2 linked regions of the Azospirillum brasilense genome follow. The protein of the gene in region 1 interacts with the protein of each later gene in a pairwise test. Links are inferred from orthologs where the notes say so. Each region holds a gene or a part of one and is shown on either strand. Other genes may lie near its edges. The genes, in order: nusG and rho.

Region 1 (14,451 bases):
CCGTCAGGCCGAGATGGTGGGTGACCACCACCAGGCCCGTTTCCTGGAGCTTCGACTGCAGGTCCGCGATCGTCGCTTCTTTTTGTGTACGATCCACGGATCGCCTCCTTGCACAGAGGTTTACGAGGGACCCCTTCCCTTTCGGTGAGGAGCCCCGGCGAACCTGTCCCAGAAGTTCGAGCCGTTCCTGAACCGCGGGCGAACCCGCGTGGTTAACGGTTCAACTCCTGTCTGCTCTGGCGGGTTTAAGCCGTTGCCTCCGGAGAGACGCCGGCACCAGCGGTCTTGGACAGGGTGGGCGCCCCCGCAGGGACACCCGATCACCGCCGGTTCCCGAAGGAGCCGGCGGTGAAACTCAGGTCACTCAGGCCGTGGCGGCCAGAGTGGACAGATCCAGCTTCAGGCCCGGGCCCATGGTCGAGGACAGCGAGACCTTCAGCAGGTACTGGCCCTTGGCACCGGTCGGCTTGGCGCGGGTGATGGCATCCACGAAGGCGCGGATGTTCTGCACCAGGGCCTCTTCCGAGAAGCTGGCCTTGCCGACGCCGGCGTGCACGATGCCGGTCTTCTCGGCGCGGAACTCCACGGCGCCGGCCTTGGCGGCCTTCACGGCGCCGGCCACGTCGGGGGTCACGGTGCCGAGCTTCGGGTTCGGCATCAGGCCGCGCGGGCCGAGCACCTTACCGAGCTTGCCGACGACGCCCATCATGTCCGGGGACGCGATGCAGCGGTCGAAGTCGATGTTGCCGGCCAGGATCTTCTCGGCCAGATCGTCGGCGCCAACGATGTCCGCACCGGCGGCCAGGGCGTCATCCGCCTTGGGGCCCTTGGCGAACACGGCGACGCGCACGGTCTTGCCGGTGCCGTTCGGCAGGTTCACGACGCCGCGGACCATCTGGTCGGCGTGACGCGGATCGATGCCCAGGTTCATGGCGATTTCGATGGTCTCATCGAACTTCGCCTTGGGCAGGCCCTTCAGCAGGGAGACGGCGCCTTCCAGCGAGTAGAGCGCCTCGCGGTCGACCTTCTTGTAGGAGTCGGTCAGACGCTTGCCGAGCTTCGCCATGGGATCAGCCCTCCACCACTTCGAGGCCCATCGAGCGGGCGGAACCAGCGATCATGCTCGCGGCCGCCTCGACGTCGTGGGCGTTCAGGTCCTTCATCTTCTTCTCGGCGATGTCACGAATCTGGGTCTTCGTGATCTTGCCGGCGAAAGCGCCCTTGCCGGTGGTCTGCGAGCCCTTGTCGATGCCAGCGGCCTTCTTCAGGAAGTAGCTGACCGGCGGGGTCTTCGTGACGAAGGTGAAGGTACGGTCGCCGTAGGCGGTGATGACCACCGGGATCGGCATGCCGACTTCCAGGTCCTGCGTCTTGGCGTTGAACGCCTTGCAGAACTCCATGATGTTCAGGCCGCGCTGACCGAGCGCCGGGCCGATGGGCGGCGACGGATTCGCCTTGCCGGCCGGAACCTGCAGCTTGATGAAGCCGACGATTTTCTTTGCCATGTCACAACCTCCAGATACGACGCCTCGATACGCTGTCCGGCGTCGCGGGGCTTTGCGGTGCGGCTATGGCGGGCCTTCCGCAGCAGAAAGGAGCACGTGACTTTTAATCACGTGCCCCGGGAAAACTGTTGGTCTCAGACCTTCTCGACCTGGGTGTATTCCAGTTCGACCGGCGTGGAGCGGCCGAAGATCGACACCGCCACCTTGAGGCGGGCCTTCTCCTCGTCGACTTCCTCGACGATGCCGTTGAAGGAGGTGAAGGGGCCGTCGCTCACACGAACCTGCTCGCCCACCTCGAAGGTGATCGAGGGCTTGGGGCGCTCAAAGCCTTCCTGCACCTGATGGATGATCCGCTCGGCCTCACGCTGGCTGATCGGCTGCGGCTTGCCGCCGCCGCCAAGGAACCCGGTGACCTTTGGCGTGTTCTTCACGAGATGCCAGGACTCGTCCGTCAAATCCATCTTGATGAGGACGTAGCCGGGGAAGAACTTCCGCTCGGTGTTGATCTTGGAACCCCGGCGCACCTCGACCACTTCCTCGGTCGGCACCAGGATTTCTTCGAACTTGTCTTCCAGACCCTTCTGGGCCGCCTTCTCGCGGATGGCCTGGGAGACCTTCTTCTCGAAGCCCGAATAGACGTGAACGACGTACCAGCGCGCGGCCATGGCGATCAGGCTCCCAGCCCAAGGATCATACGGACGGCGAAGGCCAGCACCTGATCCACGACGAGGAAGAACAGCGAAGCCAGCACCACCATGACGAACACCATGGCGGTCGTCACGCCGGTTTCCTTGCGGGTCGGCCAGGTGACCTTGGCCACCTCGCGGCGGACGTCGCGCGCGAATTCTGCGGGGTTCACTTTAGCCATCGTAGACCGTGCGGGCTCCGGTGCGACGTGTAGGGCGCGGTCAGCGGCCCGTTCTGGTTCGGTACGGCGTGGCAGGAGTGGAGGGGCTCGAACCCCCAGCCCCCGGTTTTGGAGACCGGTGCTCTACCAATTGAGCTACACTCCTATCGCCGCAGGCTCTACCCCCGGCGGGGAGCGGAGCTTATAGCGCATAGCCGCGTGGCTTGCTAGCCTTTTTATCGGCCGGCATGCCGAAAACGACAGGGATCAATCCCGCCGCCGAACCATGGGGAACGACGGCGGGATCGACACCTTTAACTTACTTGATGATCGAGGCGACGACGCCGGCGCCGACCGTACGGCCACCCTCGCGGATGGCGAAGCGCAGGCCCTCGTCCATGGCGATCGGAGCGATCAGCTCGACTTCCATGGAGATGTTGTCGCCCGGCATCACCATCTCGGTGCCTTCCGGCAGCTTCACCATGCCCGTCACGTCGGTCGTGCGGAAGTAGAACTGCGGACGGTAGTTGGTGAAGAACGGCGTGTGACGGCCACCCTCTTCCTTCGTCAGGATGTAGGCCTCGGCCTTGAAGGTGGTGTGCGGCGTGATGCTGCCCGGCTTGGCCAGAACCTGGCCGCGCTCGACGTCCTCACGCTTCGTGCCGCGCAGCAGCGCGCCGATGTTGTCGCCAGCCTCACCCGAGTCGAGCAGCTTGCGGAACATCTCCACACCGGTCACCGTGGTCTTGACCGTGGTCTTCAGACCGACGATCTCGACTTCCTCGCCGACCTTGACGATGCCGCGCTCGACGCGGCCGGTCACCACCGTGCCGCGGCCCGAGATCGAGAACACGTCCTCGATCGGCATCAGGAACGGACGGTCCTTCGGACGCTCCGGCTGCGGGATGTACTGGTCGACCTCGGCCATCAGCTTGAGGATCGCGTCACGGCCGATCTCCGGCGAACGGTCCTCCAGAGCGCACAGCGCCGAGCCCTTGACGATCGGAATGTCGTCGCCCGGGAACTGGTAGGAGGACAGCAGCTCGCGCACCTCCATCTCGACCAGCTCGAGCAGCTCCGGATCGTCGACCATGTCGACCTTGTTCATGAACACCACCAGCGCCGGCACGCCGACCTGGCGGGCCAGCAGGATGTGCTCGCGGGTCTGCGGCATCGGGCCGTCGGCGGCCGACACGACCAGGATCGCGCCGTCCATCTGCGCGGCGCCCGTGATCATGTTCTTCACGTAGTCGGCGTGGCCCGGGCAATCGACGTGGGCATAGTGGCGGTTGGTCGTCTCGTACTCGACGTGGGCGGTCGAGATCGTGATGCCGCGCGCCTTCTCTTCCGGCGCCTTGTCGATCTGGTCGTAGGCGGTGAAGGTCGCGCCGCCGCTCTCGGCCAGCACCTTCGTGATCGCCGCCGTCAGCGACGTCTTGCCGTGGTCGACGTGGCCGATCGTGCCAATGTTGCAGTGCGGCTTGTTCCGCTCAAACTTTGCCTTCGCCATCGCTTTGGTCTTTCGTTCCCGACGTTCCGGACGCACACAATGGCCCGGCCGAGACCGACATTTCCCTTAGCGCGGGGGGATTGGAGCGGGTGAGGGGAATCGAACCCCCGTCGTAAGCTTGGAAGGCTTCTGCTCTACCATTGAGCTACACCCGCCTGCCATGCCCCGCCCGGCGCTATCGACCGGGAACTGCGATCACGGACAAGCCGTGGAATGTAGTGGTGGAAGGGGCTGGATTCGAACCAGCGTACGCGTACGCGGGCAGATTTACAGTCTGCTGCCTTTAACCACTCGGCCACCCTTCCTCAGGCCCGCTGCGGGACATGCCCGCCGCGGAGTTCGGCACTATGAGAATTTTTCAGGCCTTGTCAACACGTCTGAAGCAGTCCAAACCAGAAAACTGTGAATAACCGCGGCGGGCTTAGGCCTGCCCCCTCCAGCCGGACACCATGACCCGTTCGAAGAAGCCATCCGCGCCCCACGGCCAGCCCCCTGCCCCGGCCAAGAGTCACTCCCCGTCCCACCGCGAGTCGCGCGGCGACCGCCCCTCCGGGCGCGGCGCGCAGGGCGTCCTGCTCTACGGCCTGCACCCGGTGTCGGCCGCGTGGCTGAACCCGGAGCGGCGCATCCACCGCCTGATCGCGACCGAGGCGGGCCGCGCCGCGCTGGAGCCGGTGCTGGCCCAGGCCAAGGCCCGTGGGCTGCAGCGGCCGAGCCTGATGCCGGCCGACCGCAACGACCTGGACCGCATGTTGCCGCCGGGTGCCGTGCATCAGGGCGTGGCGGTCGACGTCGCCCCGCTGGAGGAGGTCGGGATCGAGGACGTCTGCGCCGAGGCCGATTCGGACCCGTCGGCGCTCATCGTCGTCCTCGACCAGGTGACCGACCCGCACAATGTCGGCGCGGTGCTGCGCTCCGCCTCGGCCTTCGGGGCCAAGGCGGTGGTGGTGACGGCGCGCAACGCGCCGGAGACCACCGGCGTCCTCGCCAAGAGCGCCTCGGGTGCGCTGGAGTCGGTGCCGCTGGTGCGCGTGACCAACCTCGCCCGCGCGCTGGCCGACCTCCAGCAGGCCGGCTTCTGGACCGTCGGTCTCGCCGAGTCGGGGAAGGGCACGCTCGCCCAATGCAACCTGACCGGCCGCACCGCTCTGGTGCTGGGGGCGGAGGGCGCCGGACTGCGCCGCCTGACCATGGAGCGCTGCGACGTCATCGCCCGCCTGCCGACTCAGGGGCCGGTCGGCAGCCTGAACGTGTCCAACGCCGCCGCCGTTGCCCTCTACGAGGTCGCCCGGCTGCGCTGAGGCGTCGCCGTTCGCGCCGCTCAGGTGAGGCTTGCCGCGGACCGCGCGGGACGCTAGTGTAAGCGCCCGCCGCGGTCTGGCCGGGCGGCGCGCCGGTTTAGCTCAGTTGGTAGAGCAGCGGTTTTGTAAACCGAAGGTCGCGGGTTCGAGCCCTGCAACCGGCACCACCTCCCCCCCCGGCAGACCGACGCCCGGCCCCGCCCATGACGCACGCTCTCCACGGCGGCTCCCTCATCCCGACCGGCTCCGGCGTCATCGACGCCGAGCATGGCGCCATTCTCGATCTGCTTTCGGCGATGACCGCGGGGGGTCCGTTCGGGCTGGCGGAGTTGACCGCGCTGCGTCACGCGGTGGCCGGGCATTTCGCCACGGAAACGGCGGAGATGGCCGTCCTGGCCACCGATCGTCGTGAGCGGCACGAGCAGGCCCACCGCAGCTACTTTGCCAGCATCGACGCACTGATCGCGACCGCCGAGCGCGGCGGTCCGCTGAACGACGATGACGCGAATCGGTTGATGCTTTGGTTCATCGTCCATTCCAACACCGCCGACACCGAGCTGGTGGAGGCCGCCCGGCGCGCCAACGACGAGCCGCCCATGATCTCCATGGACGACTGGCTCGACAGCCTGGACGAAGCGGACCGGGACGCCCTGCGTTCCTGAAACGGCCGCCTCGCCCCATTCGGGGGGAACCGCAGCCGGGAGCGTCGGTTGGGAGGAGGGACGATCCCGTCCCGCAACCGATCCAGGTTTCCCCCATGGAAAAGCCCGATACCCCCAACGCCGGGGCGCAGCGCCTGCGCGACGCCATCGACAAGGGGCTGACCGGCGATAAGATACCCGCCTCCGACCCCGCTGCGGCCCCGCTGGGCACCGATGACGAGGCCGCCGGCACCCGACCGCCTCCCGCCGCCAGCGATCATGATCACGCCCCTCCCGAGGCCCGCGCGCCCTCGGGCCACTCCAAGGGCGCCGACGCCTTCCGCAAAGGCGATCTTCCCTACGGCGAGGGCACCCGCGACGATGGATGACCGCCGCGGCGGGTCGGACGTCCGCGCAAAAAATGTCCCTCTTCCGGGTGGGAAGAGGGACATCGTCATGGCGTCGAATGCTGGCGGGGCGACCGCCCCAGTTTTCCGAAACAAATGGGCCGTTTGATGGACCGTCCGGCGAGTGTTCGGAACCGGTCGCCGATCAGAAATAGCGCTCCGGCACGCGCAGCACGTCGTCGGGCATCACCGGGGTGGTGATCGGGGCGCGGCGCAGTTCCTTCTTGGGATCGGCCCCGCGCGTGATCAGGACGTAGTCCTCCTTGGCGCGGTAGGTGTAGCCGCCGGCCATCGCCACCGCGGACAGGGCGGTCATGCCGTTGACATACTGGTACTGGCCGGGGTTGCGGACCTCGCCCAGGATGAAGAAGGGCCGGTGGTTCAGCACCTCGACGCTGACCTTGGCGTCGCGGACATAGCCCTGCGACAGGCGCTTGGCGATGTCGGTCTCCAACTCGCGCGGGGTATGGCCGCGGGCCGTCACCTCGCCGATCAGCGGCATGGCGACCTTGCCCGAACCGTCGACGCGGAACTCGCCGGAGAGCTGCTCCTCGCCAAAGACGATGACGCGCAGCGCGTCGCCGGCCCCCAGGCGGTAGTCCGTCATCTGGGCGACGCCCGGCGGTTCGAGAGGGGCATCCTGGCCACCGGCGCAGCCGACCATCGCGGCGGCGACCACGGTCATTCCGAGCGCGCGGAACACGTTACGTCGATTCATCCCTTACCCTTCCATGGCTCGTGAGGACATCGGGTCCAGCCGCCCGCGGATGGAGCGGCCGAACCCTGAGCGGTCACGGAGGGAGACTAGCAACTCGCACGCGCTTGGGAAAAAGTGGAGAGGAAGTAACGCCAACGGAGGAAAAGGATTCGCGTCACCGTATAGGCGGAAATGCAAAAGGGGCGCCCATCGGAAGATGAGCGCCCCTCTGTGCATGCTTCAGACGAACTGATTACATCTGAGCGCCAACGCGCAGATAGACCAGGTTGTCGGAATAATCGAAGCCACTGAGGTTCGAGTTACGCTTTTCGTAAGTATAACCGCCATTCACGAAGACATAGCGGCTGAGCTGGTAGCTGGCACCGGCCCCCAGCGTGTAGACGTCGTCGGTGCGGTCCACACCGTTGAAGTCGTCCTGGCGCCACTGGACGCGGGCGTTCAGCAGCAGGGTGCGCAGAAGCTCGTGATCCACGCCGACGGCGGCGACGGTGCGGTTGTAGCTCGACGCGATCTGGCTGCCGCGGGCGTAGGTCGATTCGCGGACCTGACGGCTGAGCGAGCCGGTGACCGAGGTGAGCTGGGTCACCGACCAGTTCAGGCGGCCGCCCACGGCCAGACCGCCGAAATCCTTCAGCGTCGGGTCGTCGTACGTCCGGCTCAGATAGCCGGCATAGATCTCGCCGTTGATGAGGCCGGTGAGGTCGGTGGACAGGCCGCCGACGACCTCGTAGCCGTCCGAGTCGCGGTTGACGCCGCCGAAATCCGGAGTCAGCCGGTAGCGGGTCCAGTTGTAGGAGCCCTGGACGAAGGCCTCGTAACCCTGGATGAACTCGTAGCCGGCGCGGGCGGTGCCCGTGTAGCTCCAGCGGTCGCGATCCTCCTGCGACTCCGTCCGCCCGCTGGTCAGTTCGGCGTCCTGGTAGGAGGTGTACTGGGCCCCGCCGGTCAGGCGGACGCGCAGGCGGTTGAAGCGCTGGTTGAACGAAGCCTCGCCGCCGTGGGTGAAGTAGTTCACCGGCTCCGCGAAGCGCGGCACCACGGTGCCGGTGCCAAGCGACACGTCGAAGTTCGGGTCGGACCGTCCCTCGTGGTCGCGGCGGCTGAACAGCAGGCCGCTGACCGAGCTGTCACGGGTGATGTCGTAGCGGCCGTCCACCTGCGCCCGGTAATCGGCGTAGTTCTCCGACGAGTAGTCGAAGAAGCGGCCGATGTTGCCGGAGGCCGAGAAGTTCAGGGCGTGGTTGTTGAAATCCGAACGCACGTCGACGCGCGGCTGGGTGACCCAGATGAAGTCGTCGCGGGTGTCGTTCTCGGTCGCGAAGACGTTGCTTTCATAGGTCAGGCCGGTCTCGATGCGCGGCAGGATACGGAACGATCCGGCGCGGATGCCGAGCTGTTCGACCTCCGGACGGCGGCGCTCCAGCACGGTTTCACCGGGCTGCAGTTCCTGGGCGCCCACCGGCGTGGCCGCGGGCAGCGCCGTCAGCACGGTGGGCGCGAGCGCGAGGGCGAGGAAGGACAGGGAGCTGGGCTTCATGGGTCACCGCGCAAGGCTGAAATCAGTGGCTCGTATCGGGCGGCCGAATGGCCTCGGAATGTGCATTCGCCGCTCCGGCAGAAGCGGACAGTCGCTGCAAAGACAACTCATGGCGTGATGTCCGTGCAACAGTGAAGCCGTTCAACCGTGGTTTTTGCCCGCCCCTGTGTTGTTGGCGCAACAAGACTTGCGTCAGACGGGCGCTCTATTGCCATACGCCCGCATCATTAGAGCTAAGGTCATACGACCACGAAGGACGCGCACGCGCCGGCCTGGGAACCAGCCATCGGCGGCGTCCGTTCATGCAAAGGCGGTCCGGAGCCGCGCCAACCCGAACCATGAGGACGCGCCGAGCATGACCAAGCCCCTGACCACTCCCCCGCCGCCCAAATCGCCGCGCCACCCGGGTGACGATGTCGTGATGCCGCCCTACACACCGGGGAGTGTTCCGCCGCCCGATGGCGACCTGCCGAAGTCCGACCGCGAAAGGACTCCGCCACCGAACACTTACCCGCCGAAGCAAAACCCATAATCGAAATACGGACAACCCTCTGGTACGACCAAAACACACCCGCATATGCAGATTGCGGCCTAGTCCCCCAGCAAGATTCTTGAAACCCGCGACTCATCTTCGTTCGCGAGTGCTTTTCAATGCAAATAGTGACGGGGTCTAGACTGTGGCTCTATGCCGCAGCAGCGAGCGTTGCCTATTGCGACTTCCACCCCTAGGCTTCAAAGCGAAGCCTGCTGCATTTGGCGCAATCCCGGGAACACTCCCCGGGCTCGGTGCCGAACCTGTCGCACGGTGTTCCGCCGACACCCGCCGCAACCGGAAACGGTCCGGCTCCGCAACGCTCGTGTGCGCCCATGGATCAGATCGCCCATCCTCCGACCGACGATTACCTGCTGACCGGGCAGGCGCACTACCGCCTTCGCCGGGCCCATCAGCGCGCGTCCTCCATCTTCATGGACATGATCGGCGACTCCCAGCTCACCCCCACCCAATGGGGCGCCCTGGTCACGCTGCGGACCGAGGGGTCGCTGTCGCAGAACCAGCTCGGCCGGCTGACCTTCATGGACCCGGCGACCACCCAGGGGGTGATCCTGCGCCTTGTCGAGCGCAAGCTGGTGGAGCGCCAGCCGGACCCGCAGGACCGGCGGCGCACCAGCGTCAGCCTGACCCGCGCCGGCCAGTCGCTGGTCAGCACCCTGCTGGAGAACGCCACCCGGGCGCATCACCGCACCCTGGACCCGCTGACCCCGGAGGAGCAGGCGACCTTCCTCCTGCTTCTCTCCCGCCTGATGTGAGGCCGGCGGCATCGGCCCGCGGAAAACCCGGTTGGTGCGGCGCAACGGAACGGTGACTTTTGCGGTGGGTTTGCTATGAACGCAGACACTGCGTTCACGCTGCCGTTCCATGCGTTCGGGCAGCCGCCAACCGCGCCGGGATACCGCCGACCATGAACCGCCGCCATCTCCTGCTTGCGCCGGGCGCTGCCGCCCTCGCCACCGCCCTTTGGATCGCCGCGCCGTCGGTGTCCCACGCCCAATCCGCCCCGGCCCCATCGGACGGACGGCCGATTCGCGTCGGCGAGATCAACAGCTACACCGGCCTGCCGGCCTTCACCATCCCCTACCGCCAGGGCTGGCAGCTCGCGGTGGAGGAGGTGAACGCGGCCGGCGGCCTGCTCGGCGGGCGCAAGCTGGAGGTCGTCTCCCGCGACGACGCCGGCAAGCCGGACGACGCCGTGCGCGTCGCGCAGGAGCTGCTGTCGAACGAGAAGGTCGAGCTGCTGGCCGGCACCTACTTCTCCCACGTCGGGCTGGCCGTGGCGGACTTCGCCGCGCGCAACAAGGTGCCCTTCGTGGCGGCGGAGCCGCTGACCGACGCCATCACCTGGACCAAGGGCAACCGCTACACCTTCCGCCTGCGCCCCAGCACCTACATGCAGGCGGCCATGCTGGTGGAGGAGGCGGCGAAGCTGCCCGCCAAGCGCTGGGCCACCGTCGCTCCCAACTACGAATACGGCCAATCGGCGGTGCAGTGGTTCCGCCAGCTCCTGTCGGAGAAGCGTCCGGACGTCGAGTTCGTCGCCGAGCAGTGGCCGGCCCAGGGCAAGCTGGAGGCCGGGCCGACCGTGCAGGCGCTGGCCGCGGCCAAGCCCGACGCCATCTTCAACGTCACCTTCGGCGCCGATCTCGCCAAGTTCGTGCGCGAGGGCGAGGGCCGCGGCCTGTTCCGCAACCGCACCGTCGTCAGCCTGTTGACCGGCGAGCCGGAATATCTCGACCCGATGAAGGACGAGGCGCCGGAGGGCTGGATCGTCACCGGCTACCCGCAGGAGCAGATCGACACGCCCGAGCACAAGGCCTTCCGCGAGGCCTATGCGAAGCGCTTCAACGAGCCGCCGCGCCAGGGCTCGGTCGTCGGCTACGCCACCTTCAAGGCCATCGCCGCCGCCGTGGAGAAGGCCGGCTCCACCGATGCGGAGAAGGTGGTGGACGCGCTGTCCGGCTTGGCCCTGTCCAGCCCCTTCGGCCCGATCACCTTCCGCGCGCTCGACCATCAGGCGACGATGGGCGCCTATGTCGGCAAGACCACGGTGAAGGGCGGCCAGGGCGCGATGACCGGCTGGCGCTACGCCGACGGCGCGGACTATCTGCCGTCCGACGAGGCCGTTCGCAAGATGCGCCCGGAGTAAGGGGCTGAGGAGGGCCGCGTTTGCCCCCACCCTTCCCGCGGCGGTGCCGCGGGCCCCTTCCCTCCCCCGCCTTCGGCAAGGGAGGGAGTTTTTATCCCCTCCCCTGCGTAGCGGGGGAGGGTCAGGGAGGGGGCAACCGGTCGCCCCCCGCAGACTGCCGAAAAGAGCCGATGTCCTTCTACCTCGTGCAATTCCTCAGCGGCCTCGCCACCGCGGCGACGCTGTTCCTGGTGTCGTCCGGGCTGACCATCGTGTTCGGCGTGACGCGGATCGTGAATTTCGCGCACGGCTCCTTCTACATGCTGGGCGCCTATCTCGGCTGGACGCTGGTGGAGCGCTGGGGGACCACGCCGCTGGGCTTCTGGGGCGCGGTGGCCGCGGCCTCGCTGGTGGTCGGGCTGCTCGGCGCGCTGATGGAGGTCGGGCTGCTGCGCCGCCTCTACCGCTCGCCCGAGCTGTTCCAGCTGCTCGCCACCTTCGGCGTCGTGCTGGTGGTGCAGGACGCCGCCTCCTGGATCTGGGGGTCGGAGGATCTGCTGGGCCGGCGGGCGCCGGGGCTGCGCGGCTCCGTGGACATTCTGGACCAGCCCTTCCCGCTCTACGACCTTGTGCTGATCGGGCTGGGGCCGCTGGTGCTGGGCCTGCTCTGGCTGCTGTTCAACCGCACGCGCTGGGGCACGCTGGTCCGCGCGGCGACTCAAGACCGCGACATGGCCTCGGCGCTCGGCGTCGATCCGGCGCGGCTGTTCACCGGGGTGCTGTTCCTGGGATCGGCGCTGGCCGGGCTCGGCGGCGCCCTTCAGGTCCCGCGCGAGGCGGTGAACCTGCACATGGACATGGTGATCGTGGTCGAGGCCTTCGTCGTCGTCGTGGTCGGCGGCATGGGCAGCCTGACCGGCGCCTTCGTCGCCTCGCTGCTGATCGGGCAGTTGCAGGCCTTCGGCATCCTGGTCTTTCCCCAGATCACGCTGGTCCTGGTCTTCCTGTTCATGGCGGTGGTGCTGGTCATCCGCCCCTACGGCCTGCTCGGCCGGGCGGAGGACGCGCCGCCGACCGCCGCCAGCCCCGGCCCGCCGCTGATCGCCGCGGCCGGCGCGGCGCGCTGGGCGCCCGCCCTGCTGCTCGCCCTGCTGGCCGCGGTGCCTCTGGTCGCCGGCGACTACGCGCTGATCGTGCTGACCGAGGTGGTGATCCTGGCGCTGCTGGCGGCCAGCCTGCATCTGCTGATCGGGCTGGGCGGCCTCGTCTCCTTCGGGCACGCCGCCTATTTCGGGCTCGGCGCCTACGGCGCGGCGCTGCTGGTCAAGCATCTGGCCGTGCCGATGCCGCTGGCGCTGGCCGCCGCGCCGCTGGTCGCCGGGCTGGGGGCGCTGGCCGCCGGCTGGTTCTGCGTGCGGCGGTCGGGGCTGTATTTCGCCATGCTCACCCTGGCCTTCGCGCAGATCGTCTGGTCGGTGACCTTCCAGTGGTACGGCGTCACCGGCGGCGACAACGGCATCCTCGGCGTCTGGCCGCCGGAGTGGGCGGCGGGCAAGGCGGCCTATTATTGGCTGACCCTGGCGCTGGCCGGCGGCGCGCTGCTGCTGCTGCGCCGCGCCGCCTTCGCGCCCTTCGGCTACACGTTGCGCGCCGGGCGCGATTCCGCGCTGCGCGCCGAATCGGTGGGCATCGACGTGCGCCGGCACCAGTGGCTGAGCTTCGCCCTGGCCGGCTCCGCCGCCGGTCTGGCCGGCGGGCTCTACGCCTTCGCCAAGGGCAGCGTCTTCCCCACGCTGATGGCCGTGCCGGTGTCGGTGGACGCGCTGGTCATGGTGCTGATGGGCGGCATCCAGACGCTGAGCGGCCCGGTTGTGGGGGCGGCGCTGTTCCACCTGCTGGAGACCGAGGCGATGAGCCGGACCGACTGGTGGCGGCTGGTCCTGGGCGCCGTCATCCTGGTGCTGGTCCTCGCCTTCCCCAAGGGCGTCGCCGGCTTCGCCCGCGACCTGTGGACCCGCGGGAGGGAGTCATGAGCCGCCTCGCCGTCGAGAACCTTCAGCGCGCCTTCGGCGGCGTGCAGGCCGTGCGCGGCGTGTCCTTCGCGCTGGACGCCGGGGAGGTGCTGGCGCTGATCGGGCCGAACGGCGCCGGCAAGACGACCTGCTTCAACCTGCTCAACGGCCAGCTCCGGCCCGACGCGGGCACGGTGCGGCTGGACGGGGTGGACATCGTCGGCCTGCCGCCGCGCCGCATCTGGCGGATGGGCGTCGGCCGCACCTTTCAGATCACCGCCACCTTCGCCTCGATGACGGTGCGCGAGAACGTGCAGATGGTCCTGCTGTCCGTCCACAGGCGGTTGTTCGGGCTGTGGACCCCGGCCGCCGCCGGGTTCCGCGACGAGGCGATGGCCCTGCTGGAGCGCGTCGGCATGGGCGCCCAGGCGGAGCGGCCCTGCGGCGTGCTGGCCTACGGCGACCTCAAGCGCGTGGAACTCGCCATGGCGCTGGCCGGTGATCCGAAGATCCTTCTGATGGACGAACCCACCGCCGGCATGGCCCCGGGCGAGCGGCAGGAGCTGATGGCCCTGACCTCCTCCCTCGTCCGCGAGCGCGGCCTCGCCGTTCTGTTCACGGAGCATGACATGGACGTCGTGTTCGGCCACGCCACCCGCATCATCGTGCTCGACCGCGGCCAGCTGATCGCCGAGGGCACGCCCGACGCCGTGCGCGCCGACCCGCGCGTGCAAGCCGTCTATCTGGGAGGTGCCGCATGACCGGCCGGCCGCTGCTGAGCGTCCGCGGGCTCCAGGCCTGGTACGGGCGCGCCCACATCCTGACCGGCGTCGATCTGGCGGTGGGCCGGGGCGAGGTCGTCGCCCTGATGGGCCGCAACGGCGCCGGCAAGACCACGACGATGAAGGCGGTCATGGGGCTGCTCGACCGGCGCGCCGGGTCGGTCGCCTTCGACGGGCGCGACGTCTCCGCCCTGCCGCCGCACCGCATCGCGCGGCTCGGCCTCGGCTATGTGCCGGAGGACCGCCGCGTCTTCACCGACCTGACGGTGGAGGAAAACCTGGAGGTCGGCCGCCAACCGCCCCGCGACGGCGCGCCCCACTGGACGCCCGACCGTCTCTATGCCCTCTTCCCCAACCTCGCCGAGATGCGGGGCCGCCGCGGCGGGCGGATGAGCGGCGGGGAACAGCAGATGCTGACGCTGGCCCGCACGCTGATGGGCAACCCGTCGCTCCTGCTGCTCGACGAACCGTCGGAGGGGCTGGCCCCGCGCATCGTGCAGCAGATGGCCG
Region 2 (15,900 bases), 830 kb from region 1 along the record:
TCGGGAACGACGCCTGGAACGACGCCGGGCAGGCCGCCGGACTGGCGGCGGGCGAGCAGCATCATGATCTCCGCCGCCGTCTCCTCGATGGAGCGGCGCGACACGTCGATCACCGGCCAGCCGCGCCGGGTGAACATGCGCCGGGCGTCGGTAACCTCGGCGCGCACCACCTCGGGATCGACGTAAGTCGAGGACTCGTTCTGGTTCAGCAGCTTCAGCCGGTTGCGGCGGATCTGCACCAGACGGTCGGGGTCCTTGGTCAGGCCGACGACCAGCGGCCGGGTCAGCTTCTCGATCTCCGGCGGCATCGGGCATCCGGGAACGATCGGGATGTTCGCCGCCTTGATACCGCGGTTCGCCAGATAGATGCAGGTCGGCGTCTTCGACGTGCGCGACACGCCCATCAGGATCACGTCGGCCTCGTGCAGGTCCCAGCTCGACTGGCCGTCGTCGTGGGCCAGCGCGAAGTCCATGGCGTCCATGCGCCCGAAATACTCGGCGTCCAAGGCGTGCTGGCGGCCGGGCTGACGCTGCGATTCCACGCCGAGGAAGGCGGCCAGCGCGTTGATCAGCGGGTCGAGCACCGGGATGCAGGGGACCTGCACCTCGCGGCAGAAGTCCTGGAGGCGGCGGCGCAGCTTCTCGTCGACCAGCGTGAACATGACGAGGCCGCGATTCTCCTGGACGCCCTCCAGAACCATGTCGAGCTGACGCTCGGTCCGCACGAGATTCCAGAAATGCTCGACCGGGCGAACATCGTCGAACTGGATGACGCAGGCGCGGGCGACGCTGTTGATCGTCTCGCCGGTCGCGTCCGACACAAGATGCAGGTGGAACTGTCTCATCCGTCCCCAACGTGTTGTGGAGAACCCGTCCGAATCTGTGGACAACGGGGATCTCCTGGATTCTGTCCCTCCGGGCGGGACTCGTCGCCCCCGCTGGCGCCCCCTTCGGGACAATCCGCGCGCCCTCTCCGGAACATGGGTACAATGACTCCCGCGGACCATGTTATCCACGGGATTCCCAGGCTTCCTGATATAGCATTTCCGCCGTTTCCGGAGAAAGCGTCCGGAGTCGTCCACAGAATCCGATTTTCGTCCACAGCGCGCCGTCCGGCCTGTGGACGATTCCGCGCAAAGCGGGGATTCCCGTTTTCCACAGGCACCCACCACCCCTTCTTCCTTTCTCTCTTTAAAAAGAATACTGAGTAGAGGGGAGACAACCTGCAGACCCGATTCACTCATAGGGGAACGATCCGCCGTGTCCGAGGCCGTGACCAAGATTGCCAAGCCGATGCTCGCAGCCCTCGCCGGCGAGGCGCGTCCGCGCCCGCCCTTCTGGCTGATGCGCCAGGCCGGCCGTTACCTGCCGGAATATCGGGAATTGCGCGCCAAGGCCGGCAGCTTCCTGGACATGTGCTACAACCCCGACCATGCGGTGGAGGTGACCCTGCAGCCGCTGCGCCGCTACGACATGGACGCGGCGATTCTGTTCTCCGACATCCTGGTGGTGCCGCACGCCCTGGGCCAGTCCCTGGCCTTCCTCGAGGGCGAGGGCCCGAAGCTGGACCCTGTGAGAAGCGTGGAAGACCTCAAGCGCCTGTCGCGCGACCGCTTCCACGAGCGGCTGGAGCCGGTCTACGAGACCGTCCGCCGCCTCTCCCGCGCGATTCCGGCGCACACCACGCTGATCGGCTTTGCCGGGGCGCCCTGGACGATCGCCTGCTACATGGTCGAAGGGGCGGGGTCCAAGGAGTACGCGCACGTCAAGCGCTGGGCCTACGGCGATCCCGCCGGGTTCGGCGCGCTGATGGATCTGCTGGTCGAGGTGACCGCCGACTATCTGTGCACCCAGATCGAGGCCGGGGCCGAGGTCGTGCAGCTGTTCGACAGCTGGGCGGGTGTCCTGCCGGCCGGCGAATTCCACCGCTGGGTGATCGAGCCGACGCGGCGGATCGTGGAACTCATCAAGGCGCGCCACCCTGCGATTCCGGTCATCGGTTTCCCGCGCGGTGCGGGCCTCTCCTATGAGGCTTACGTCACGGGCAGTGGGGTGGATGCGGTCGGGCTCGACACCACCGTCCCGGTGGCTTGGGCGGCCGGGAATCTGCAATCCAGATTGCCGGTGCAGGGCAACCTCGACCCGATCATGCTCGCCGCCGGTGGCGAGGCCCTGCGCACCGCCGCGTCGGAGATTCTGGAGACGCTCGCCGGCAAGCCCTTCGTCTTCAACCTGGGCCACGGCGTGATCCAGACAACGCCGCCGGACCATGTCGCCGAGCTGGCCCGTCTGATCAAGGATTGGCCGAACCGCGGCTAAGCCCCGGCAGGTTCCAAAAAGTGCGCAACGGGAAGGGAAGGGGATTCCAGTGCTTTATCTCTGGGTCAAGGCTCTGCACGTCATCAGCATCATCGCCTGGATGGCCGGGCTTCTTTATCTGCCGCGGCTGTTCGTCTATCATTGCGAGACGGCGCCGGGCTCCGAATCCTCGGAGCGGTTCAAGGTGATGGAGCGCCGCCTGCTGCGCGCCATCATGAATCCGGCGATGGGCGCCGCCTATCTGTTCGGAATCACGATGATCGTGATGGAGCCGGCCTGGATGAAGCAGGGCTGGCTGCACGCCAAGCTGCTGTTCGTCCTGGCGCTCACCGGCACGCACATGATGATGGCGCGCTGGCGCAAGGACTTCGAGGCGGACCGCAACACCCGCCCGCAGCGTTTCTTCCGCATGTGGAACGAGGCGCCGACCCTGCTGATGATCGGCATCGTCATCTTCGTGATCGTGAAGCCGTTCTGACGGGACGGGGCGGCGGTCAGCCCCGCCGCCCCATCATCCGGCGGGTGACCGCCTTCTCCGCCTCTACCGCCAGGAAGATCGCCAGACCGGCCGCCGTCATGGCCACCCACTGGGTCCAGTCCACCGCCGCCGTGCCGAACAGGCTTTGCAGGGGCGGGGCGTAGGTGAAGGCGAGCTGGAAGACCAGCATCAGCCCGATGGAGATCCACACCGGGCGGCTGCCGAACAGCCCCCGCCGGTTCAGCACCGAGGCGGTGACCGCCCGGGCGTTCAGCAGGAAGAAGATCTCGCCCATCACCAGCGCGTTGACGGCCATGGTGCGGGCGACCGGCGTCGGGTCGCCGTGTCCCTCGTGGAGCAGGAAGAATCCGAAGCTGGTGGCGACCAGAAGCACCATCACCAGCACCATGCGTCCGATCAGGAAGCCGGGCAGGATCGGCTCGTCCTGCGGGCGGGGCGGGCGCTTCATCACCGCGGCTTCCGGCGGCTCGAAGGCCAGCGCCAGGCCCAGCGTCACCGCCGTGACCATGTTGACCCACAGAATCTGGACGGGCGTGATCGGCAGGGTGTAGCCGGCCAGCACGGCGACCAGGATCACCAGCGCCTGGGCGCCGTTGGTCGGCAGCATGAACAGGATCGTCTTGCGCAGATTGTCGTAGACGGTCCGCCCTTCCTCGACCGCGTGGGCGATGGAGGCGAAGTTGTCGTCGGCCAGCACCATGCTGGCGGCCTCCTTCGCGGCCTCCGTCCCCTTGCAGCCCATGGCGACGCCCACGTCGGCGCGCTTCAGCGCGGGGGCGTCGTTCACCCCGTCTCCCGTCATGGCGACCGTGTAGCCGGCCGTCTGGAGCGCGCGGACGAGGCGCAGCTTGTGCTCCGGCGTGGTGCGGGCGAAGACGTCGGCCTCGCGCGCCACAGCGACCAGCGCCGCGTCGTCCAGCCGGTCCAGCTCGCTTCCCGACACCGCGTCGCCCGACAGGTTGAATTGCCGCCCGATGGCCTGGGCGGTGCCGGCGTGGTCGCCGGTGATCATCTTGACGCGGATTCCCGCCGCCTGGCACTCGGCCACCGCCGCCACCGCCTCCTCCCGCGCCGGGTCGATGAAGCCGCACAGGCCGAGCAGGGTCAGCCCCTCGCGTACATCGTCCATGTCGAGCACGGTCTGGCCGGGCAAAGCGGGGCGACCGGCGAGCGCCAGGACGCGCTGGCCGCGCGCCGCCAGATCCTCCACCCGCGCCAGCCAATGGGCGATGTCGAGCGGCGCGCTGCCGCCGTCCGCGGCCCGTACGTGCGCGCACATGGACAGAACGCGCTCCGGCGCGCCCTTGACGTACAGCAGCCCGTGCCCCTCATGGTCGTGGTGCAGGGTGGCCATGTACTTGTGTTCGGATTCGAAGGGGATGACGTCCGTACGCGGGCGGCGGGCCGTCTCCTCCCGCGCGTCGAGCCCGGCCTTCATGCCCAGCGCCAGCAGGGCGCCGTCGGTCGGGTCGCCGGCCACCGTCCACCCCTCCTCGCCGCGCTGAAGCTCCGCGTCGTTGCACAGCAGGGCGGCGCGGGCCAGCTCGGCCAGGACGGGATCGGCGGCGGGGTCCAGGGCCTTGCCGTCGCGGCGGAACTCGCCCTCGGGGCGGTAGCCGGTGCCGGTCACCGCGCAATCGCCCGCCGTGGTCACCACGGTCTGCACGACCAGCTCGTTGCGGGTCAGCGTGCCGGTCTTGTCGGAGCAGATGATCCCGACCGAGCCCAGCGTTTCCACCGCCGGCAGGCGGCGGATGATGGCGTTGCGCCGGGCCATGCGGGTGACGCCGATGGCCAGCGTGATGGTCATCACCGCCGGCAGCCCTTCCGGGATCGCCGCCACCGCCAGACCGACCGCGGCCATGACCATTTCCGGCCAGGGCTCCCCCTGGACCAGCGCGCCGTAGAGGAAGGTCAGCGCGGTCAGCGCCAGGATGCCGATGGTCAGCCAGCGCCCGAAGACGGCCATCTGGGCGAGCAGCGGCGTGGTCAGCTCCTCCACGCCCGCCAGGAGCGTGCCGATGCGGCCCAGCTCCGTCCGGTCCCCCGTGGCCACCACGACGCCGGTGGCCTGTCCCTGGGCCACCAGCGTGCCGGAATAGGCCATGCCGCCGCGCTCCGCCAGGGGCGCGTCCGCGGCCACCGCGTCGGCGCTCTTGGCGACCGGCACGGATTCTCCCGTCAGCGCCGCCTCCTGCACGCGCAGCCCCTTGACGCGGACCAGCCGCAGGTCCGCCGGCACCTTGTCGCCCGAGGCCAGCAGGACGCGGTCGCCGGGCACCAGATCCTCCGCCGGGACGGTCACCTGATGGCCGCCGCGCAGAACCACCGCCTGCGGCGACAGCATGCTGCGGATGGCGTCCAGCGCCTGCTCCGCCTTGCCTTCCTGGACATAGCCGATGGCGGCGTTGATCAGCACGACGCCGGCGATCACCGCGGCGTCGACGAACTCGCCCAGCAGGACCGTGACGATTCCCGCGCCGACCAGCACGTAGATCAGCAGATTGTCGAACTGCGCCAGGAAGCGCATCAGCGCCGACCGGCGGGGCGGCGGGGTCAGCCGGTTGGGGCCGTACCGCCGCTGACGCTTCGCCGCCTCGTCGGGCGTCAGCCCGTCGTCGGGGCTGTCCAGCGCGGCCAAGGCCTGGTCCGGCGGTTGGGCGTGCCAGGGCAGGGGGTCGGCGGAAGCTTCGGGAGCGACGATGGTTCCGGGTGCGGAACGGTCATGCGGGCTCATGATGTCAACCTAACCGTTTCTGTCCTGCCAAACCGCTTCTGTCCTGAACGTCCAGGTCGTGTCCCGGTGGCCTGGATAACAGGGGATGCGGCATCGTGACCCGGACGAAATCGCGCAAGATTCCGCCCCGTTTCCAAGAATTCGCTTTCATTTGACTTGCAGACGGCGTTCCGCTAACCATCTTTCCCACCACGGGGCGGCAAGCCTCGCGGGCACCCATCCCACATCCGCCGTTCCGTCCCTCCCCAACGATCTGGGCGCGACGTCCGACAGGCATTCCCAGCCTTCAGCGCCGTCCGACGCTCAACCGACGCACCCTGCGCCGGCCCGGGACCTCTGGCACTCCCCCTCGCATGACCGATTCCCTTAAGGCACCCCCATGCATCTCCAAGAGCTGAAGTGCAAGAGCCCCGCCGAACTGCTGGCGTTCGCGGAGGAATTGCAGATCGAGAACGCCAGCACACTGCGCAAGCAGGACATGATGTTCGCCATCCTCAAGCAGTTGGCGGAAAACGATGTTCCGATCTACGGCGACGGCGTGCTCGAGGTTCTTCAGGACGGCTTCGGGTTCCTGCGCTCGCCGGAGGCCAACTATCTTCCCGGCCCCGACGACATCTACGTCAGCCCCAGCCAGGTGCGCCGCTTCGGCCTGCGCACCGGCGACACGGTGGAAGGTCAGATCCGCGCGCCCAAGGACGGCGAGCGCTACTTCGCCCTTCTCAAGGTCAACACGATCAACTTCGATGCGCCGGACAAGGTCCGCCACCGCATCAACTTCGACAACCTGACCCCGCTCTACCCGGAAGAGCGGCTGCGCATGGAAGTCGACGACCCGACCAAGAAGAACTACACGGGCCGCATCATCGACCTCGTGGCACCGCTGGGCAAGGGCCAGCGCGGGCTGATCGTCGCCCCGCCGCGCACGGGCAAGACCGTGATGCTGCAGAACATCGCCCATTCCATCGCGACCAACCACCCGGAAGCCTACCTGATCGTCCTGCTGATCGACGAGCGTCCGGAAGAGGTGACCGACATGGCCCGCTCCGTGCGGGGCGAGGTCATCAGCTCCACCTTCGACGAGCCGGCGACGCGCCACGTCCAGGTCGCCGAGATGGTCATCGAGAAGGCCAAGCGGCTGGTCGAGCACAAGCGCGACGTGGTGATCCTTCTCGACTCCATCACCCGTCTGGCCCGCGCCTACAACACCGTCGTTCCGTCCTCGGGCAAGGTGCTGACCGGCGGCGTCGACGCCAACGCGCTGCAGCGCCCGAAGCGCTTCTTCGGTGCGGCCCGCAACATCGAGGAGGGCGGCTCGCTGACCATCATCGCGACCGCGCTGATCGACACCGGCAGCCGCATGGACGAGGTGATCTTCGAAGAGTTCAAGGGCACCGGCAACTCGGAGATCGTGCTGGACCGCAAGCTCTCCGACAAGCGCACCTTCCCGGCCATCGACATCTCCAAGTCGGGCACCCGCAAGGAGGAGCTGCTGGTCGACAAGGGCACCATCTCCAAGATGTGGATCCTGCGCCGCATCCTGATGCCGATGGGCGTGACCGACGCGGTGGACTTCCTGGTCGACAAGCTGAAGCACACCAAGTCGAACTCGGAATTCTTCGAGTCCATGAACCAGTAGTCGGTGGTCGCCTCTCCCCCATCCGGTCCAAGGCTGGGGGAGGGCATGAAAAAAGGCGGGAGGCCCGATGGAGCCTCCCGCCTTTTTGTTTGTCCGAAACCAATGGCTCGGATCAGGACGGCGCTGTCAGAACCGCGTCATCAGAACGGCGACTGCGGCGCCTCTTCGGCCTGGGCCTGCTGGCCGGCGGTCTGGCGGCGGTACAGGTCGACGAAGTCGATCGGGTTGATCATCAGCGGCGGGAAGCCGCCGTCCTGGGTGCAGCCGGCGACGATGGCGCGGGCGAACGGGAACAGCATCCGCGGCGCCTCGATCAGCAGGACCGGGCGGTGATGCTCCTGCGGCAGGCCGGGAAGCTGGAACAGGCCGCCGTAGGCGACCTCGACCAGGAAGGCCGTCGCCTCGGCCTGCTTGGCCTCGCAATGCAGCTTCAGCACGACCTCGTAGACGTCCTCGCCCATCGGCTGAACCTGCACGTCCACGCCGATGTTGACCTGCGGCTGCGGCTGGCCGGGCAGCAGGCTCTGCGGGGCGTTGGGGTTCTCGAAGGACAGGTCCTTCACATACTGCGCCAGCACATGCATCGGCAGCGACGAGGCGGCTTCCTGATCTTGACCGTTGATCTGCTGATCGGACATGGACAACTCCTGGCCGCTGGGCGGCATCACGATGGAAAGGTCTTCAAGACCCGCTGGCTAGCACGGAACCGCGGGCTCCACAAAGTGAAACCGGTGCGTTTCACCCGCGGTCGTTGCGGTGGGGCGAACCGGGAGGCGCCCAGCGGGAGTCACCCAGCTTGGGCATGTCGTCCGACCCGTCACGGTCCGCCGGACCGCCGCTTCCCGGGCGGCCGCCGTCGGGGTCGACCTCCTGGTAATCGACGTCGATCACACCCGGCGGCGGGCGGTTGCGCGGGCCGCCTTGCGGGCCGGCGGGGCCGCTGCCGCTCCAAGTCCGGCCGTGCATCTGGAAGGAGGTGGCGCCTTTCATACGGTCGAACAGCCAGCGGCCCAGAGCGTTGCGGATCGGGCGCACGAACAGCAGGATTCCGACGATGTCCGTCAGGAAACCGGGGATGATCAGCAGCAGGCCGGCGACGACGACGCAGAATCCCTCGAACACGGCGCCGACCGGGCTCTCGCCACGTTCCGCCGCCTGCTGCGCGCGCTTCAGCACGGACAGGCCCTGCCAACGGATCAGGACGGACCCGAGGACGGCGGACAGGATGACCAGCCCGACCGTCGGGCCGGCGCCGATCCAGTCGCCGACCTCGATGAAGGTCGCGATTTCCGCGATCGGCAGCAGAAGGAACAACAGCAACAGTGGATTCATGGCCGTCCTTGCTCTTTCAACCCCAAGGGCCTATCTACACCAGGGTACGCACCCGATCTTTGTTGGGAGAACAGCTCCGGCACGGGCCATCGGGTGGAATCCTCGGCGGAGAGAGCGAGCAGGGACTTGGTCCCGGCACCGTTCCGGTACACTTAATGCTCACCCGCCGGAGGGTCCAGTAGTGGATCAAGCGGGGCCGGTGTTTTCGGGGCCGGCCTTCAGTCACCCGGAAGGATGGATGATGGGAGATGGGTTTGTGTTCGTCGAGATCCTGATCTTCGCGATGATCGCGGCGTTTCTCGTGTACCGGCTGCGCAGCGTGCTCGGCCGCCGCACCGGTGAGGAACGTCAGCGGCCGAACCCCTTCACGGCCCGCCCCAACAACCAGCCCGACAATGTGGTGGCGATGCCCAACCGCGAGCGGCCCGTGCCGAACGCCGCGCCGTCGCCCGACGAGCCGGTGTCGCTGGCCACCGCGCTGGAGCAGATCAAGGCTGCCGACCCCAGCTTCGACGAGAAGTACTTCCTTCAGGGGGCCCGCGGCGCTTTCCAGATGATCGTGGAGGCCTTCGCCAAGGGCGACACGGCCACCCTGCGCCCGCTGCTGTCCGACGAGGTCTACGACAACTTCGCCCGCGCGGTGCGCGAGCGCCAAGCGGCGGGCGAGACGCTGGAAACGCGCATCGAGACGATCACCGACGCCGATGTGGTGGAGGCCCGCATGGACGGCCGCACCGCGCTGGTCACCGTGAAGTTCGTGTCGGAGCAGATGAACGTCGTGCGCAACAGCGCCGGTGCCGTGGTGGACGGCGATCCGAACGCCGTGGTCGAGGCGGTGGACGTCTGGACCTTCGCCCGCAACACCCGCGCCAGCGACCCGAACTGGGCGCTTGTCGAAACCCGCACCCCTCAATGACCGATCGGTTCTGATGCTCTCCCATCCGGTTGTTCGTCTCAGCGCCGCGGCAGTCCTTGCCGCGGCGTTTCTCATTGGCTGCGAGCGCAAGGAGGAGGAGGCCAAGGCGCCGCCGCCCCCGCCGCCCGAGAAGCTGGTCCTCACCCCGGTCGCCTTCACCGCGCTGCCGGGCTGGAGCGCCGACCGCGTGGCGGAGGCCGTCCCGGCCTTCCAGCGTTCCTGCGCGAAGGTCAAGGCGCTGGCCGCCGACCGCTCCATCGGCCCGGACGGGGTCGGCGGCAAGACGGCGGACTGGCAGGCCCCCTGCGCCGAGCTGGCCAAGCTGCCACCCGGCGACGACGCGGCGGCGCGGGCCTATTTCGAGACCTGGTTCACCCCCTACGCCGCGGCCAACAACGCCGAGCGGCGCGGTCTCTTCACCGGCTATTACGAGGTCGAGCTGAAGGGCAGCCGGACGCCGGACCCGGCCTTTCCGGTGCCGCTCTACAAGCGCCCCGCCGATCTGGTGATGGTCGACCTCGGCGAGTTCGCCGACCGCTGGAAGGGCGAGCGCATCGCCGGGCGCGTCACCGCGGGCCGGCTGAAGCCCTTCGAGGACCGCGCGGCCATCGAGGCCGGGGCGCTGAACGGCAAGGGGCTGGAGCTGGTCTGGCTGCAGGACCCGATCGCCACCTTCTTCCTGCACATCCAGGGGTCGGGCCGGGTCAGCTTCCCCGACGGGACCGAGACGCGCGTCGGCTATGCCGCCCAGAACGGCCACAAATACGTCGCCATCGGGCGGGAGCTGATCGACCGCGGCGCCCTGAAGCGCGAGGACGTGTCGCTCCAGACCATCCGCGCCTGGCTCCAGGCCAACCCCGGCGAGGCGGCGGCGCTGATGAACAAGAACCCCTCCTACGTCTTCTTCCAGGAGCTGAAGGGGGAGGGGCCGAACGGCGCCCAGAACGTCGCCCTGACGCCGGGGCGCAGCCTCGCCATCGATTCCAAGTTCCTGCCCTACGGCGTGCCGGTCTGGCTGGACGCCGAGGACCCGCTGGACGCCCAGACCCGGCTGCGCCGTCTGCTGATCGCCCAGGACACCGGCGGGGCCATCCGCGGCCCGGTCCGCGGCGACGTCTTCTGGGGCCACGGTGCGGAGGCCGAGGAGAAGGCCGGTGTGATGAAGAGCGCCGGGGAGTATTACGTCCTGCTGCCGAAGACCGTCGCCCCGGCGAGCTGACCGCCGCCCGCTTCTCCTCTGAGGAACCGAAGCGCAGCGGTTTCGGTTGTGTCAACCAGCGCCGATCTTGGCGGTTCTGGTTGACACACGGGGGAGGGGGCCATGACCCCGCTGCAACGGCAAATCGACAGGCTCAACGAAATCGAAGGGTTGGCGCGGCTGGGCTACGCCGCGCGCGGCCTCGTCTATCTCATCGTCGGCTGGTTCGCCGTCACGGCGGCCTACGGCAGCAATCGGCCGACCGACACCAAGGGCGCGCTGGTCGAACTGTTCCAGAATCCCTTCGGCTCGGTCCTGCTGGCGCTGACGGCGCTTGGGCTGGCCGGCTACGCGCTGTGGCGGGTCATGCAGGCGGTGCTGGACGTCGACCATCTCGGGACCTCGCCCAAGGGGCTGGTGGTTCGCGCCGGCTTCGTGGTCGCCGGGGTGATCCACGCCGGTCTGGCAATCTTCGCCATCAAGCTGCTGGCCGGGCGCGGCGGCGGCAGCGGCGACGGCGAGGCGGCGGCGCATGACTGGACGGCGTGGCTGCTCACCAAGCCGATGGGCCGCGTCCTGGTCGCCGCGGTCGGGGCCGCCATCATCGGCGCGGCCGTCGCCCACGCCGTCAAGGCCTACAAGGCCAGCTTCCGCCGGGAGCTGGACGCCGATCCGAACACCATGAAGGTCATCTGCCCGATCGGCCGCTTCGGCTTCGCCGCCAAAGGGCTGGTCTTTGCGGTGGTCGGCAGCTTCTTCCTGGTGGCGGCGTGGCAGTCGGACTCGTCGGAGTCCGGCGGGCTGCTCAAGGCGCTGCAGTTCCTTCAGCAGCAGCCCTACGGCCCCTGGCTGCTTGGGATCGTGGCGGCCGGGCTGTTCGCCTTCGGTGCCTTCAGCGTCGTCCAGGCCGTCTACTGCCGCATCGACGGCGAAGCGGCGGAGCGGCAGATCCGCGCCATGGTGTGAACGCGGCAGGGGAGCGAAAAAGCCGGACCAAAATGAGAAGGGCGCCGAGGGTTTCCCCGGCGCCCTTTCCATTCGAGACGATGTTTCACGTGGATCGTCGTGCCCCTTGGGTGATCACCCCTTGGTGATCATCGGGCCCAGGCGGCGGCCGGCGAAGACGTGGATGTGCAGATGCGGGACCTCCTGGTTCGCGTCCTCGCCGCAGTTGGAGAGGATGCGGTAGCCGGGCTCGGCGGCACCGGCGCCGCGCGCCACCTCGCCGACCGCGCGGAACAGGCCGGCGATCTCCGCCTCCGTCGCGCGGGCGCTGAAGTCGTCCATGTCGACATAGGCGCCCTTCGGGATCACCAGGATGTGCGTCGGGGCCTGCGGGTTGATGTCGTGGAAGGCCAGCGCGTGCTCGGTCTCCAGGACCTTCTTGCACGGGATTTCGCCGCGCAGGATGCGGGCGAAGACGTTGTTCGGATCGTAGGTCTTGGCCATCGCGTCGTTTCCCCTTCCGCCTTTTATCGATTTAAGCCTTGCGCGCGTTCTTCTCGGCGATGCCGCTGGTGCCCTCGCGCTGGGCCAGCTTCTCCCACACCGCGGCGGGCTCCAGCCCGGCGTCGGCCCACAGCACCATCAGGTGATAGAGCAGGTCCGCCGATTCCGAGGCCATCGCCGCCTTGTCGCCGCGCACCGCCTCGATGACGGTCTCCACCGCTTCCTCGCCGACCTTCTGGGCGATCTTGGCGGTGCCGCGGTGGAACAGCTTGGCGGTGTAGGAGGTCTCCGGATCGGCGCCCTTGCGCGCCTGGACGGTGGCGTAGAGCCGGTCCAGGACCTCGGCGTTGACGGCCGCCTCATCGTTAGACATGAGCGGCCTCCGCCGTGGAAGACACTGGCCGCGCCGGACGCACCGGGATGCCGGCCTCGGCGAGCGCCGCCTTGGCCTGCCCGATGGTGTAGGTGCCGAAATGGAAGATGGAGGCCGCCAGAACCGCCGTGGCGTGGCCCTCGCGGATGCCCTCCACCAGATGGTCCAGCGTGCCGACGCCGCCCGAGGCGATGACCGGGATGCGCAGCCCGTCGGCCACCTTGCGGGTCAGGGCGAGGTCGAAGCCGCTCTTGGTGCCGTCACGGTCCATCGAGGTCAGCAGGATCTCGCCGGCGCCGTAGGACTCCATGCGCTTGGCCCATTCCACGGCGTCGATGCCCGTGGCCTTGCGTCCGCCGTGGGTGAAGATCTCCCAGCGGCCCGGCTCGACCTGCTTGGCGTCGATGGCGACGACGATGCACTGGGCGCCGAACTTCTCCGCCGCCTCCTGCACGAACTCCGGACGGTGGATGGCCGCGGTGTTGATCGACACCTTGTCGGCGCCGGCCAGCAGCAGCTTGCGGATGTCCTCGACCGTGCGCACGCCGCCGCCGACGGTCAGCGGCATGAACACCTGCTCGGCGGTGCGGCGCACCACGTCGTAGATCGTGTCGCGGTTCTCGTGGCTGGCCGTGATGTCGAGGAAGGTCAGCTCGTCCGCCCCCTCCCGGTCATAGACGCGGGCCTGCTCCACGGGGTCGCCGGCGTCGATCAGATCGACGAAGTTGACCCCCTTGACGACCCGCCCGTCCTTGACGTCCAGGCAGGGGATGACGCGCATCTTGAGCATCAGCCGGCCTTTCCGGTGACAGGAGTGGGGGAGAGCAGGTCCAAGGCCGTCTTCGGGTCGATGCGCCCGTCGTAGAGCGCGCGGCCGCAGATGACGCCCTGGATGCCGGTGTCCTCCTCCTTCTTCAACGCGATCAGGTCGTCGATGGAGGAGACGCCGCCCGACGCGATCACCGGGGTGGTCAGGTGGAAGGCGAGGTCGGAGGTCGCCTCGACATTCACGCCGCCCATGGCGCCGTCGCGGTTGATGTCGGTGTAGATGATGGCGGCGACACCGCTGTCCTCGAACTTCAGCGCCAGATCCAGCGCCTTGATGGTCGAGGTCTCGGCCCAGCCGGCGACCGCCACGTAACCCTCGCGCGCGTCGATGCCGACGGCGACCTTGCCGGGGAATTCGCGGCAGGCCTCGCGGACCAGCTCCGGCTCGCGCAGGGCGACGGTGCCGAGGATGACCCGGCTGACGCCCTTCTCCAGCCACATGGCGATGGTCTTCAGGTCGCGGATGCCGCCGCCCAGCTGCACCGGGATGGTCACGGCGCCCAGGATGCTCTCGACCGCCTGGCCGTTGACCGGCTTGCCCTCGAAGGCGCCGTTCAGATCGACCAGATGCAGCCATTCGAAGCCCTGACTTTCGAACAGGCGGGCTTGGTCGGCGGGTTCGGTGTTGAAGACGGTCGCCTGGCTCATCTCGCCGCGCAGCAGCCGAACGCAGGCACCGTCTTTGAGGTCGATGGCGGGATAGATGATCATCGCGGTGTCTCGTCCTATGGCGTGTCGTGAAGCGTGTCGGGGGTGAGGTCTTTCACATAAAAATGACCGGCCAGCCTTTTGCCGTCCACCAGCGCATAGAAGGGATGCGTGCCCCAGCGCTTGAAGCCCAGGTCCTCGTACAGCGCGATGGCCGCGGTCTGGGTCTCGCGCACGTCGAGGTTCAGGACGCGGAAGCCGGAGGCCCGCGCCTCCTCCTCGACCGCCACGGTCAGGCGGCGGGCCAGCCCGTGGCCGCGCGCCCAGGGGGCGACGAAGCTGGTGGTCAGGGTGGCGGCGTGGGCCTGCGCCTCGTTGTTGCGGGCCGGCTTGACGAGCTGGGCGGAGCCGGCGATGACGCCGTCCAGCCGACCGACGAACAGGATGCGCTCCGGCACCACCAGGACGCCCTTCCAGTAGCGTTCCATGATCTCGCGGGCGGGCGGCGCCACCCAGCCGAAGCCGCCGCCGGCCTTGACGGCGTCGTCGGCGGCGTCGCACAGGTCGTGCAGGTCGCCGGTCTTCAGCGTGTCGATGCGTTCGACCGTGACGTCGGCCATGGTCAGACCCGCCAGGTCAGGAAGTTGGCGACCAGGGCGAGGCCGGTCTCCTGGCTCTTTTCCGGGTGGAACTGGGTCCCGACCAGATTGTCGCGCCCGACCACCGCGGCGAAGGGCCCGCCGTAATCGGCGCTGGCGATCACGTCCTCCGGCCGCTCCACGGCGAAGCGGTAGGAGTGGACGAAATAGGCGTGCGCCCGCTCCGGCAGGCCGGCCAGCAGCGGGTGCTCCCGGCGCACGTCCAGCTCGTTCCAGCCCATGTGCGGGATCTTCAGCGTCGGGTCGGCGGGCTCCAGCTTGACCACCTCGCCCTTGATCCAGCCCAGCCCCTCGGTCACGCCGTATTCGCGCCCGCGCTCCGCCATCAGCTGCATGCCGACGCAGATACCCAGGAAGGGGCGGCCCTTGCGGTGCACCACCTCATCCAGCGCGTCGAGCATGCCGGGGACCTCCGACAGGCCGCGCTTGCAGTCGGCGAAGGCGCCCACGCCCGGCAGGACGACGCGGTCGGCCTTGCGCACCGCGTCGGCGTCGGAGGTCACCAGGACCTGGAAGGAGGCGTGGCACCCCGCCGCCGCGCGCTCCAGAGCCTTGGCGGCGGAACGCAGGTTGCCGGAGCCGTAATCGATCAGCGCAACGGTTTCCATGAAACGAGGACCTTGTGACAGAGAGCCGGCCTTATGGAAGCCGCCGGTTTTTTAGAGGGAGCCGCCCAGCGTCCCCTTGGTGGAGGGCACGGCGTCGCGCTTGCGCGGGTCGATTTCGATCCCGGCCCGCAGCGCGCGGGCAAGCGCCTTGTAGCAGCTTTCCACGATGTGGTGGTTGTTCTCGCCATAGAGGCATTCGACGTGCAGCGTCACGCCCGCCGCCATGGCGAAGGCCTGGAACCACTCGCGGAACAGCTCGGTGTCCATGTCGCCGATCTTGTCGCGGCTGAAGGACACCTTCCAGATCAGGTAGGGCCGGTTGGAGAAGTCCAGCGCGACGCGGGTCAGCGTCTCGTCCATCGGGATGTAGGCGTGGCCGTAGCGCTGGATGCCCTTGCGATCGCCCAGCGCCTTCGCCACGGCCTGGCCGATGGCGATGCCGCTGTCCTCGGTCGTGTGGTGGGCGTCGATGTGCAGATCGCCCTCCGCCGCCACCGACAGGTCCATCAGGCTGTGGCGCGACAGCTGCTCCAGCATGTGGTCGAGGAAGCCGACGCCGGTCTTCACGTCATAGACGCCGGTGCCGTCCAGATTCACGGCGACCCGGATCCGGGTTTCGGTGGTGTTCCGCTCGATCGAGGCGCGGCGGACGCCATTGGCAAGGCTCTGGTCCATGAGTCCGGGTTTTATCAGGAAGC

The links.
Region 2: the proteins of nusG (region 1) and rho interact in binary tests that used the Escherichia coli proteins (3 or more experiments, as listed by UniProt). The link is inferred for Azospirillum brasilense from one-to-one orthologs.

What each region holds. Positions count from the first base shown.
Region 1 is NZ_CP032345.1:782,585-797,035, forward strand. Bases 406-3,368 are described here. They hold nusG (transcription termination/antitermination protein NusG), read right to left. Parts: upstream 2,171-3,368; coding sequence 1,640-2,170; downstream 406-1,639. Other genes in these bases: rplA (50S ribosomal protein L1), read right to left, coding at 406-1,066; rplK (50S ribosomal protein L11), read right to left, coding at 1,071-1,505; secE (preprotein translocase subunit SecE), read right to left, coding at 2,176-2,373; tuf (elongation factor Tu), read right to left, coding at 2,672-3,368. In the rest of the region: rplJ (50S ribosomal protein L10), read right to left, coding at 1-97; more of rplA, read right to left, coding at 365-405; more of tuf, read right to left, coding at 3,369-3,862; 23S rRNA (guanosine(2251)-2'-O)-methyltransferase RlmB, read left to right, coding at 4,312-5,163; D3869_RS03985 (hypothetical protein), read left to right, coding at 5,367-5,825; D3869_RS03990 (hypothetical protein), read left to right, coding at 5,921-6,193; D3869_RS03995 (polysaccharide biosynthesis/export family protein), read right to left, coding at 6,357-6,929; D3869_RS04000 (outer membrane beta-barrel protein), read right to left, coding at 7,162-8,466; D3869_RS04005 (MarR family winged helix-turn-helix transcriptional regulator), read left to right, coding at 9,334-9,774; D3869_RS04010 (ABC transporter substrate-binding protein), read left to right, coding at 9,927-11,168; D3869_RS04015 (ABC transporter permease), read left to right, coding at 11,339-13,180; D3869_RS04020 (ABC transporter ATP-binding protein), read left to right, coding at 13,177-13,920; D3869_RS04025 (ABC transporter ATP-binding protein), read left to right, coding at 13,917-14,451. UniProt on the Escherichia coli protein: Part of the processive rRNA transcription and antitermination complex (rrnTAC). The complex forms an RNA-chaperone ring around the RNA exit tunnel of RNA polymerase (RNAP).
Region 2 is NZ_CP032345.1:1,610,455-1,626,354, forward strand. What follows is about bases 5,181-8,062. They hold rho (transcription termination factor Rho), read left to right. Parts: upstream 5,181-5,934; coding sequence 5,935-7,191; downstream 7,192-8,062. Other genes in these bases: D3869_RS07820 (cation-transporting P-type ATPase), read right to left, coding at 5,181-5,555; secB (protein-export chaperone SecB), read right to left, coding at 7,332-7,829; D3869_RS07835 (FxsA family protein), read right to left, coding at 7,930-8,062. Outside these bases: D3869_RS07805 (pyruvate, water dikinase regulatory protein), read right to left, coding at 1-845; hemE (uroporphyrinogen decarboxylase), read left to right, coding at 1,294-2,319; protoporphyrinogen oxidase HemJ, read left to right, coding at 2,369-2,797; more of D3869_RS07820, read right to left, coding at 2,814-5,180; more of D3869_RS07835, read right to left, coding at 8,063-8,523; D3869_RS07840 (Tim44/TimA family putative adaptor protein), read left to right, coding at 8,765-9,439; mltA (murein transglycosylase A), read left to right, coding at 9,453-10,658; D3869_RS07850 (DUF1206 domain-containing protein), read left to right, coding at 10,761-11,603; D3869_RS07855 (histidine triad nucleotide-binding protein), read right to left, coding at 11,718-12,086; D3869_RS07860 (phosphoribosyl-ATP diphosphatase), read right to left, coding at 12,118-12,459; imidazole glycerol phosphate synthase subunit HisF, read right to left, coding at 12,452-13,249; hisA (1-(5-phosphoribosyl)-5-[(5-phosphoribosylamino)methylideneamino]imidazole-4-carboxamide isomerase), read right to left, coding at 13,249-13,998; D3869_RS07875 (GNAT family N-acetyltransferase), read right to left, coding at 14,013-14,555; imidazole glycerol phosphate synthase subunit HisH, read right to left, coding at 14,558-15,202; imidazoleglycerol-phosphate dehydratase HisB, read right to left, coding at 15,254-15,877. UniProt on the Escherichia coli protein: Facilitates transcription termination by a mechanism that involves Rho binding to the nascent RNA, activation of Rho's RNA-dependent ATPase activity, and release of the mRNA from the DNA template.